DNA from 3 places in the Streptomyces sp. NPDC051909 genome. Region 3 is predicted to be linked to each of the others. Evidence: riboswitches for the same ligand, from Rfam matches in the RefSeq annotation. Region 3 holds a riboswitch; each other region holds the start of a gene.

Region 1 (3,266 bases), on a different contig from region 3:
CCGACCACCCCGGCGTACAGGTCTCCCTGGAGGTCCCGGTCTCCCGGCTGCCCAAGGCGCTCGGCCTGCTCTCCGAGGCCCTGATCGCCCCGGCGTTCGTCGAGACCGAGGTCGAGCGCCTGGTGCGCAACCGCCTCGACGAGATCCCGCACGAGACGGCCAACCCGGCCCGCCGCGCCGCCAAGCAGCTCTCCAAGGAGCTGTTCCCGGCCGCCTCGCGCATGTCCCGGCCGCGCCAGGGCACCGAGGAGACCGTCGCAGCGATCGACGCCGCCGCCGTCCGCGCCTTCTACGACGCGCACGTCCGCCCGGCCGCCGCCACCGCCGTCGTGGTCGGCGACCTCACCGGCGTCGACCTGGACCAGGTGCTCGCCGACACCCTGGGCACCTGGAGCGGCAAGCCCGCCGCCCCGCGCCCGATGCCGCCGGTCACCGCCGACGACACCGGACGGGTCGTCATCGTGGACCGGCCGGGCGCCGTCCAGACGCAGCTGCTCATCGGCCGCGTCGGCGCCGACCGCCACGACAGCGTCTGGGCGGCGCAGGTGCTCGGCACGTACTGCCTCGGCGGCACCCTCACCTCCCGCCTGGACCGTGTCCTGCGCGAGGAGAAGGGATACACCTACGGCGTACGGGCGTTCGGCCAGGTGCTGCGTTCCGACGGCGAGGGCAACGGCGCTTCGCTGCTCGCCATCAGCGGCTCGGTCGACACCCCCAACACCGGCCCGGCGCTCGACGACCTGTGGAAGGTGCTGCGCACCCTCGCCGCCGAGGGGCTGAACGACGCGGAGCGTGACGTCGCCGTGCAGAACCTGGTGGGCGTGGCCCCGCTGAAGTACGAGACGGCCGCCTCCGTCGCAGGGACGCTCGCCGACCAGGTCGAGCAGCACCTCCCGGACGACTACCAGGCGCACCTGTACGCGCGGCTGGCCGCCACCGGCACCGTGGAGGCGACCGCCGCGGTGGTCAACGCCTTCCCCGTGGACCGGCTGGTGACCGTGCTCGTCGGCGACGCGGCGCAGATCGCGGAGCCGGTGCGGGCGCTCGGCATCGGTGAAGTGAGCGTCGTCACCGGCTGATCGAGCTGCTGTCACCCGCTGTCTGAGACACCGTCACGAGACCCCGGCGACCTGGTTCGTCGGGGTCCTCCCATTTGTCCGTATTGCAGATGAGTGGGAGTGAATGCCCTGTGGCATGTCTTACAAAAACCCGTGTCCGTTTGGTTATTGAAAGGTGATCGGCCTAGCGTCGACGCGGCTGTCCGGCCACTGCTCGACGCCGCATCCGCGGCAACGGACAGTCATCGCCGAGTCCCCGCAAGGCGCGAGCCTGGGGAGCCGGGGACCCACACGCAGTCCCTGGGGTGAATCGGACGCCTTCGCTCCGCGCGGAGGGGCCCGTAGGAGACCTTCCTGCTCCGAACCCGTCAGCTAACCCGGTAGGCGAGAGGGAAGGAAAGGATCAGCCACTACATGGCGTTCACCCGTGCCACCGGGAAGCACCGTGCCCCGAGCCGGCTGGCGCGCCGCAGCGCCGGCATCGCCGGCGTCGCGACGCTCGCCACCACCGGTGTCATCGGCACCCTGGCCTCCCCGGCGCTCGCCGCCGACACGGAAGGCGCCTCCCCGGAGGACACCGGCCTCACCCAGGTCATCGTCGACGAGTCCCTCTCCGAGCGGGTCGACGCCCAGGCCGCCGCCCAGGAGAAGGCCGCCGCCGAGGAGGCCGCCCGCATCCAGGCCGCCGCCGAGGCCAAGCGCAAGGCCGAGGCCCGCGCCAAGGAGATCCGCGAGGCCAAGGAGCGCGCCGCCCGCGAGGCCGAGCGCAAGCGCCTCGCCTCCTTCCAGCTCCCCGTGGCCGGCTCGTACGTGAGCACCGGCTACAAGGCCGGCGGCTCGCTCTGGTCCTCCGGCAGCCACTCCGGCATCGACTTCCACGCCGCCTACGGCACCAAGGTCGTCTCCGTCGGCTCCGGCACCGTCGTCGAGGCCGGCTGGGGCGGCGCGTACGGCAACAACATCGTGATCCGGATGAACGACGGCACGTACACCCAGTACGGCCACCTCTCCGCCATCACCGTCTCCGTCGGCCAGAAGGTCACCCCCGGCGAGCGGATCGGCATCTCCGGCTCCTCCGGCAACTCCACCGGCCCGCACCTCCACTTCGAGGCGCGCACCACCGCGGAGTACGGCTCCGACATCAACCCGATCAGCTACCTCCGCGCCCGCGGCGTGAACGTCTGACGGTCCGGAGCGGCCCGCGCGGCCCGCTCCGGTGAAAGGCCCCGGTCTCGAAACGAGCCGGGGCTTTTTTGCGTCCTTTTCCACCGGGCGCCGTCGGAAATTCCGGCGTCCTGCAATAGAGTCGCCGGACAGGCGGCGCTCGACGGGGTCTCGGGCGGCGGAAAACGGAGGTCGGAGATGCGCATTCCCGCGCAATCGGTATGCACGGCGATCCGGGACGACATCGTCTCCGGGGTGTACGCGCGGGGCGCCCGGCTGACGGAGGAACAGCTGGCCCGCCGCTACGGCGTCTCCCGCGTCCCGGTCCGCGAGGCGCTGCGCACTCTGGAGTCCGAGGGCTTCGTGGTGACCCGTCGGCACGCCGGCGCCCATGTCGCCGAGCCCGGCGAGCAGGAGGCCGCCGACCTGCTCGACATGCGCTCCCTGCTCGAACCGCTGGGCGCCGCCCGGGCCGCGCAGCGGCGCACCGAGGCCCACCTCAAGGTGCTGCGCGGCCTGGTCAGGCTCGGTCAGGAGCGGGCCAGGGGCGGGCGCGGCGAGGATCTGGCCGCGCTCGACGGCTGGTTCCACGAGACGCTGGCCCAGGCCTCGGACAGCCCGCCGCTCACCGCGCTGCTCACCCAGCTGCGGCACAAGATCGCCTGGATGTACGCGGTCGAGCCGGCCGAGCGGCCCGCCGAGGTCTGGGCCGAGCACGGCGCGATCGTGGACGCGGTGGCCCGCCGGGACGCCGAACGGGCCCGGGCGCTCACCGCGCTGCATGTGGAGCGGGCCCTGTCGCGGCACCGCCCGAAACACGGCGACCGGGCGCGGGTGAGGATTTCGCAACATGCCGTACACAGTGCGGGACCGCGGAATTAACACGGGCACCGTATACAAAGAGTCTGGAATTCCAGGGTCTTTTTCGTGCTGCCCGAACGCGATTCATTCACGCGTGCGCCGGGTGGTGAAATCCCGTGGGAATTCCCCTGCCGCTTTCCGGGAGCTTCCGGCGAGCCCCGGGGAAGGCGAACGGCCGCGTCC
Region 2 (3,266 bases), on a different contig from region 3:
CGAAGCTCCTCCGGAGCTAGAGCGGCATCAGGTCGGGGCGCTTGGCCTCGACGTGGTCGCCGGAGCTCTCGCCGCGCAGTCGGCGTCCGATCCACGGCACCAGGTACTCCTTGGCCCAGTGGATGTCGTCCTTGCGGACCTCCAGGGTGCCGCGCGGCGGCTCCGGGGGCCACGGCTGCTCCGGGTCGGCGGGCACCTCCATGCCGAGGACCTGGGCGGCGCGCAGCGCGACCCGGGTGTGACCCTCGGGCGAGAGGTGCAGCCGGTCCTCGTCCCAGGCGCGCCGGTCCTGGACGGACCGCAGCGACCACAGGTCGAGCACCGGGCAGCCGTACCGGTCGGCGATGGCCCGGACGTGCCCGTTGTAGGTGGCGATCTTGCCCCGCAGATGCTTGAGCAGGGTCACGTCGCGGGTGTCGAAGCCGGTGGTCACCATGACGGTGCCGACGGCGGAGGTGAGGTCGGCGACGGCGCGCTCGAAGCGCTCGGCGACGTCGTCGGGGTCGGTGCCGGGGCGGATGATGTCGTTCCCGCCGGCGCAGAAGGTCACGAGGTCGGGGGCGAGTTCCTTCGCCCGCGGGACCTGTTCCGCGACGATCTGGTCCAGGAGGCGCCCCCGTACGGCGAGATTGGCGTACCGGAACTCGTCGTTCTCCGGCAGCTCGTCGGCGAGGAGGACCGCGAACCGGTCCGCCCACCCGACGAAGGCCCCGTCGGGACCGGGATCCCCCACGCCCTCGGTGAAGCTGTCACCGATCGCCGCGTACGACCCGAATGCATTGGTTTCTGTAGATCTCGAATCGTCTGCCACGGGACCACATCTTTCCCTTCCTGATGTGACCTACGCGACCGTAAGGAGGGGTTGACGCCGGGTGACATATGCCACCGATAAAGATTCCACCAAGCCGGAATACGCCGGAGGCCCGGCACGTGCGTGCCGGGCCTCCGGGTGCTGTCCGAACGGGGTCGGATGGTCGACGTGACGTCAGATGCTCACGCCGTGCTGGCGCAGGAGGGCCAGCGGGTCGATGTCGGAGCCGTACTCCGGGCCGGTGCGCATCTCGAAGTGCAGGTGCGGGCCGGTGACGTTGCCGGTGGCGCCGGAGAGGCCGATCTGCTGGCCGCCGCTCACGGTCTGGCCGGCGGAGACGGACAGCGAGGAGAGGTGGGCGTACTGCGAGAAGGTGCCGTCGGCGTGCTGGATGACGACCTGGTTGCCGTAGGCACCGCCCCAGCCGGCGGAGTAGACGGTGCCGGGGCCGACCGCGCGGATGGTGGTGCCGGTGGAGGCGATGAAGTCGACACCGGTGTGGTAGCCGGAGGACCACATGGAGCCGGAGGCGCGGTACGGGGTGGAGACGCCGCCGCCGACCGGGGCGAACCAGCCGGAGGAGGTGGCGGCGCCGGCCGAGGTGGACTCGGCGGAGGACGAGGAGGAGCTCGCGGCGGCCGGGGCCGCGGTGCGCTCGCTGCCGCGGGAGGCGCGGCTCGGCGCGGTGTCGCCGTTCTTGGCGGAGCTCTTCGCGGAGCTCTTGGGCGCGGCGGCCTTGGGCGCGGGGGCGGCCTTGGCGGGAGCGGCCTTGGCGGTGTTCTTGGCGCCGAGGGTGAGCTTCATGCCGGGGAAGATCAGCGAGGGGTTCTCGCCGACGACCTGGCGGTTGTCGCGGTAGAGCTTCTGCCAGCCGCCCGCGAGGTGGTGCTCGGTGGCGATCTTCGACAGGTAGTCGCCGCGCACGACGGTGTAGCTGGTGCCCTTGGCGGCCGGGGCCTTGGCGGGGGTGACGGCGGCGGGCGCGACGGCGGCGACGGCCTGGAGCGGGGCGGCGGGGGCGGCCTGCTCGGCGGCGTGCGCGCCGGTGGCACCGATCAGCGGGAGGGCGACGACGGCGCCTCCGGCGCCGGCGGCCACGAACCCGCGGGTGATCGGGTTGGCCTTGGTACGGCGGTGCTTACCCTTCGCGGGCATGGCGGTTTCCTCTCCGTCGCCTGCGAGGTGAGCTGTCGGGTTCGGACTGGAGATGTCCGGCCGCGCGGTCGCGCGGCTTCACCCCGAGCCGTCCTTCTCTCCGAGGGATCGGCGACTTACCTGGGTCCCCCGCTCCTGCCGTGTACGGGTGAGTGCGGATTCCGGTCGGCGGCAGGATTCGGCGGTCCGTCCGGAGTGAGCGCGACGCTAGACGAGCGGGGACGAGCGGAACAAGCCGCCGGTTCCATTCGATCTCGAATTCCGTGATATCCGCCCGGAATTCCGGTGACCCTCCGTGGATGACGGTCTCTCGATCTCCCTTTGCCGAGGGGAATTTGGAAAAGACGATCAGCCACGGTCCGTCACGTCTATGACGCTGCTCACGCCCCGGATCCCATCTCCCCTGCAACCAGGGCGCGTTATACGCAATCGCCCAATACGGACAGATCACCCATTCCATCCCGAGGGGGTGCCCGCGCGGTCCGCCAGCCATGATGATTGCCGCAGGAACCGATCTCGAGAGCAGGAGCAACCGTGACGCAAGCGACGACCGAGCCCGAGCTCACCGGCGTACGCAACTTCCGCGATCTGGGCGGACTGCCGACCGTGGACGGCCGGTCCGTGCGCCCCGGGCACCTCTTCCGCAGCGGTCACCTGGCGCACGCCACCACGGAGGACGCGGCCTTCCTCGCCACCCTGGGACTGCACACGGTCTTCGACTTCCGCAACGAGGCCGACCGACGGATCGAGGGCGCGGACGTCGAGCTCCCGGGCGTGCGGAACGTGAACATCCCGCTCAACGACCCGGCGGACGGCAAGGAGTTCTGGAAGCTGGTCCGCGACGGGGACCTGGATCAGCTGCGCGGGATCCTGGGCGACGGCAAGGCCGCGGCCCGGATGTCCGACTCGTACCAGAAGATGATCGTCGGGCGGACCGCCGAGCACAGCCGCATCCTGCACGCGATGGCCGAGGACAGCGTCCCGGCCCTGATGCACTGCGCGGCCGGCAAGGACCGGGCCGGCCTGGCGATCGCGATCTCGCTGCTCGCGGTCGGCGTGGAGCGCGAGGCGATCGAGGCGGACTACGTGAAGTCCAACGCGCCGCACCGCCGCTACAAGGTGCAGCGCAGCTCCACCGCCCCGGACGGGATGTCGCCCGAGGTGATGGAGCTGCTCGCGCCGCTGTTCGACGCGCGGGTGGAGTATCTGCGGGCCGCCTTCGGGACCATCGAGGAGAGCTGGGGCTCGGTCGACGCCTACCTGGCGGAGGGGCTGCGGCTCGCCCCGGAGACCCGGGAGC
Region 3 (3,266 bases):
ACCGCGTCGAGGGCGGCGAGCACCCGCCGACCGCGCTCGGTCTCCAGATGCCGGCCGGCACCGGCGGCGCGGACGCTGTCCACGGTGCTGCCCGCGCGGTACTTGCCGGTGAGGAATCCGGCCGCGAGGCCGTAGTACGGCACGGCCGCGAGGCCGCGCTGCTCGACGACGTCGCGGAGCGGGCCCTCGTAGGTGTCGCGGGAGACCAGGTTGTACTGCGGCTGGAGCGCCACGTAACGGGCGAGGCCCTCGGCCTCGGCGAAGTCGAGCGAGGCCCGCAGCCGCTCCGGGGAGATGTTGGAGGCGGCGACGGCGCGCACCTTGCCGTCCTTCACCAGCTGGTCCAGGGCGGTGACGATCTCCTCCACCGGCACGGACTCGTCGTCGAAGTGGGTGTAGTAGAGGTCGATGTGATCGGTGCCGAGCCGGCGCAGCGACTCCTCGGCGGCGGCCTTGATGTTGGTCGCGCCCAGGCCCTTGAAGCCCGGGTGGGCACCGACCTTGGTGGCGACGAGGATGTCGGAGCGGTTGCCGCGGGAGGCCATCCAGCGCCCGATCACCGTCTCGGACTCGCCGCCCTCGTTGCCCTCGGCCCAGGCCGAGTAGACGTCGGCGGTGTCGACGAAGTTGCCGCCGGCGGCGGCGTAGGCGTCGAGCACGGCGAAGGACTGCGCCTCGTCGGCGCTCCAGCCGAAGACGTTGCCGCCGAGGGCGAGCGGGAAGACGTGCAGGTCGGAGGTGCCGAGGCGGCGCAGAGAGCTCATATGGAGATCAACTCCGCGGGCCGCCACCGGTATTCCGCGCCGCTGTCCCTCAGAGAGACCGGCCCCCGGAGAGACCGGCCCTCAGACGGACAGGCCCTTGTCGCGCAGCCAGGCCGCCGGGTCGATGCCGTCGCCGGACGGGGTGTGCACCTCCAGGTGGAGGTGGGGGCCCGTGACGTTGCCGGTAGCGCCGACGCGGCCGATGGTCTCGCCGGTACCGACGGACTGGCCGACGCCGACGGTCATGGAGGAGAGGTGGCAGTACCAGATCTCGGTGCCGTCCTCGAGCTCCAGGACGATCCGGTAGCCGTAGGCGCCGGACCAGCCGGCCGACTTCACGGTGGCGCCGTGGACCGCCTTGACCGGGGTGCCGGTGGGGGCGGCGAAGTCCAGACCGGTGTGGTAGCCGGAGGACCACATGGAGCCGGCCTGGCCGTAGGTGGAGGTGATCGTGTACGAGGAGGTCGGCAGCGCGTAGCTGGCGGCGAGCTTGGCCAGGCGCTCGGCCTCGGCCTTCGCCGCGGCCTCCTCCTCGGCCTTCCGCTTCGCCTCGGCGGCCGCCTTCTCCGCCGCGTCGGCCTTGGCCTGGGCCTCCGCCGCCGCCTTCTCGGCCGCGAGCTTCTCCGCGGCCTCCTTCTCGGCGGCGTCGGCGGCGGCCTGCTGCTGCTCGGCCTGCTGGAGGATGCGGGCGCGGAGCGCCTCGCCGGCGTCGGCGGTCGCCGTCTGCGTCCCGGCCTCCTCGCCGCCGGCGCCCTGCGGGGCGGTCTCGCTGGTGGTGTAGGTCAGCGCGGTGAGCGGCTGGGTGGCGTTGCCCGCGGTGTCGGAGGTCTTGTCGTCGTCGGAGCCGATCAGCTCGCCGACGCCGGGCAGGTCCGAGGCGTCGGGCAGGTCGACGTCCGGGAGCGCTATCGAGACCGGGGGCTTCTGCTGCGCGGTGGCCAGGCCGCCGGCACCGACGGCGGCGATGACACCGACGCCGAGCACGGTGGAGGAACGCGCGAAGTTGGAGCGCTGCTTGACGACACGGTGGCGTCCGCCGGAGCGGTTCTGCGCCCGCAGGGAGTCCTCGGTGGGGTTCCACTCCTCCGTGCCCCCGTCCAGGGCGCCCACCTGGCCGGCGGCGTCGTAGGAGGCGAAGGGGGTTTGCGGAGCAGGGGTGTTGGACGCCACGGAGGCGCTCTCCTTTCCTTCCTTCTCGCCTACCGGGTTAGCTGACGGGTTCGGAGCAGGAAGGTCTCCTACGGGCCTGCCGCACGAGTGCGGTGGGGCCCGATTCACCCCAAGTGGTGGTTCCCCGGTTCCCTTGCGGAATTCGGCGCACGCGCACGGTGCCGTCTCTTGCGACGGCTGGGACGACCGCGCTGCGTTATCGAACGTTAATAGACGCGACCCTCCGATTCCAAGCTGTTCCTCTTGATCATTAGCTGGATTGGGAGGGAATCGCCCGAGTTGAACGCCCTTCAGAAACACAGCCGTTCGCACGAGGAATCTGACGCCACGTCAATTGTTATCGGAGGGAGACCCTTCGGCTACACCCCGTCATCACCCCGTCATCACCCTGCCGTCGCCCCGCATCACCCTGCCGTCGCCCCGCATCACCCGTCGTCGCCCCGCATCACCCGTCGTCGCCCGGCACCACCGGCATCGTCCGGCGCCGTTCCGGCTGGCCCGCCGCCGGGCGGCTCACCGCGAGCAGCGCCATGTCGTCCGTCGTGTCCCCGCCCGTGTGCCGCCGCACGTCCGCCACCAGCGCGTCGAGCAGTTCCTCCGGCCCGGGGAAGATCCGCCCCGCGAGCCGCTCCTTCGGGTCGTAGAACGCGCCCGCCGCGTCCCGCGCCTCCGACAGACCGTCCGTGTAGAAGAGCAGCGTCGCGCCCGGCGGGTACGGGGTCACGTCCACCCGGTCCGGCCAGACCGCCAACTCCCCCATGCCCAGCGGCAGTGCGGCCTCGCTCGGCAGCAACGGCTCGACGCCGCCGTCCACGTGCAGCAGCAGCGGCTCCGGATGCCCGCGGTTCACCACCCGTACGACCCGGTCACCGCCCGGGATCTCGGCCAGCACCGCCGTCGTGAACCCCTCGAAGGCATCGAGCCCGGTCCGCCGCGTGCCCTCCCGGGCCAGCGCCCGTTCGAGCCGCTCCGCCACCCCCTCCAGGGTCGCCTCGTGCTCGGCCGCCTCCCGGAAGGCGCCGATGACCACCGCCACCGCCTCGACCGCGTCGAGCCCCTTGCCCCGTACGTCGCCGACCACCAGACGTACCCCGAAGGGCGTGTCCTGGACCGCGAACAGATCGCCGCCGATGAACGCGTCCGCCTGCGCCGCCTCGTACCGCGCCGCGATCTGCAGCCCGCCGATCCGCTCGGCCGGCGCCGGCAGCACGGCCTTCTGCGCCGTCTCGGCGATCACCCGGGCCGAGGCCAGCCGTTCCCCGCTGCGCCGCACCACCCGGTTGATGAGCACGGCGAGCGCCGAGACCGTGAGAACCGTCAGCGTCCCGGTGA

What was found. A riboswitch is a leader RNA that binds a small molecule or an ion and turns the genes downstream of it on or off. The one in region 3 is predicted to bind cyclic di-AMP.
Region 1: another riboswitch for cyclic di-AMP. It lies ahead of AB0M18_RS29565 (M23 family metallopeptidase); the one in region 3 lies ahead of AB0M18_RS27310 (M23 family metallopeptidase).
Region 2: another riboswitch for cyclic di-AMP. It lies ahead of AB0M18_RS17265 (LysM peptidoglycan-binding domain-containing M23 family metallopeptidase); the one in region 3 lies ahead of AB0M18_RS27310 (M23 family metallopeptidase).

What each region holds. Positions count from the first base shown of each region.
Region 1 is NZ_JBFAYA010000024.1:24,025-27,290, reverse strand. Features, by position in the region: gene AB0M18_RS29570 (pitrilysin family protein) at 1-1,079, shown strand, start outside; cyclic di-AMP (ydaO/yuaA leader) riboswitch at 1,295-1,460, shown strand; gene AB0M18_RS29565 (M23 family metallopeptidase) at 1,473-2,243, shown strand; gene AB0M18_RS29560 (GntR family transcriptional regulator) at 2,421-3,104, shown strand.
Region 2 is NZ_JBFAYA010000009.1:230,686-233,951, forward strand. Features, by position in the region: gene AB0M18_RS17255 (STM4011 family radical SAM protein) at 1-20, shown strand, start outside; gene AB0M18_RS17260 (SGNH/GDSL hydrolase family protein) at 17-811, opposite strand; gene AB0M18_RS17265 (LysM peptidoglycan-binding domain-containing M23 family metallopeptidase) at 986-1,966, opposite strand; cyclic di-AMP (ydaO/yuaA leader) riboswitch at 1,971-2,127, opposite strand; gene AB0M18_RS17270 (tyrosine-protein phosphatase) at 2,501-3,266, shown strand, end outside.
Region 3 is NZ_JBFAYA010000019.1:99,298-102,563, reverse strand. Features, by position in the region: gene AB0M18_RS27315 (aldo/keto reductase) at 1-764, opposite strand, end outside; gene AB0M18_RS27310 (M23 family metallopeptidase) at 846-1,934, opposite strand; cyclic di-AMP (ydaO/yuaA leader) riboswitch at 1,946-2,092, opposite strand; gene AB0M18_RS27305 (PP2C family protein-serine/threonine phosphatase) at 2,380-3,266, opposite strand, start outside.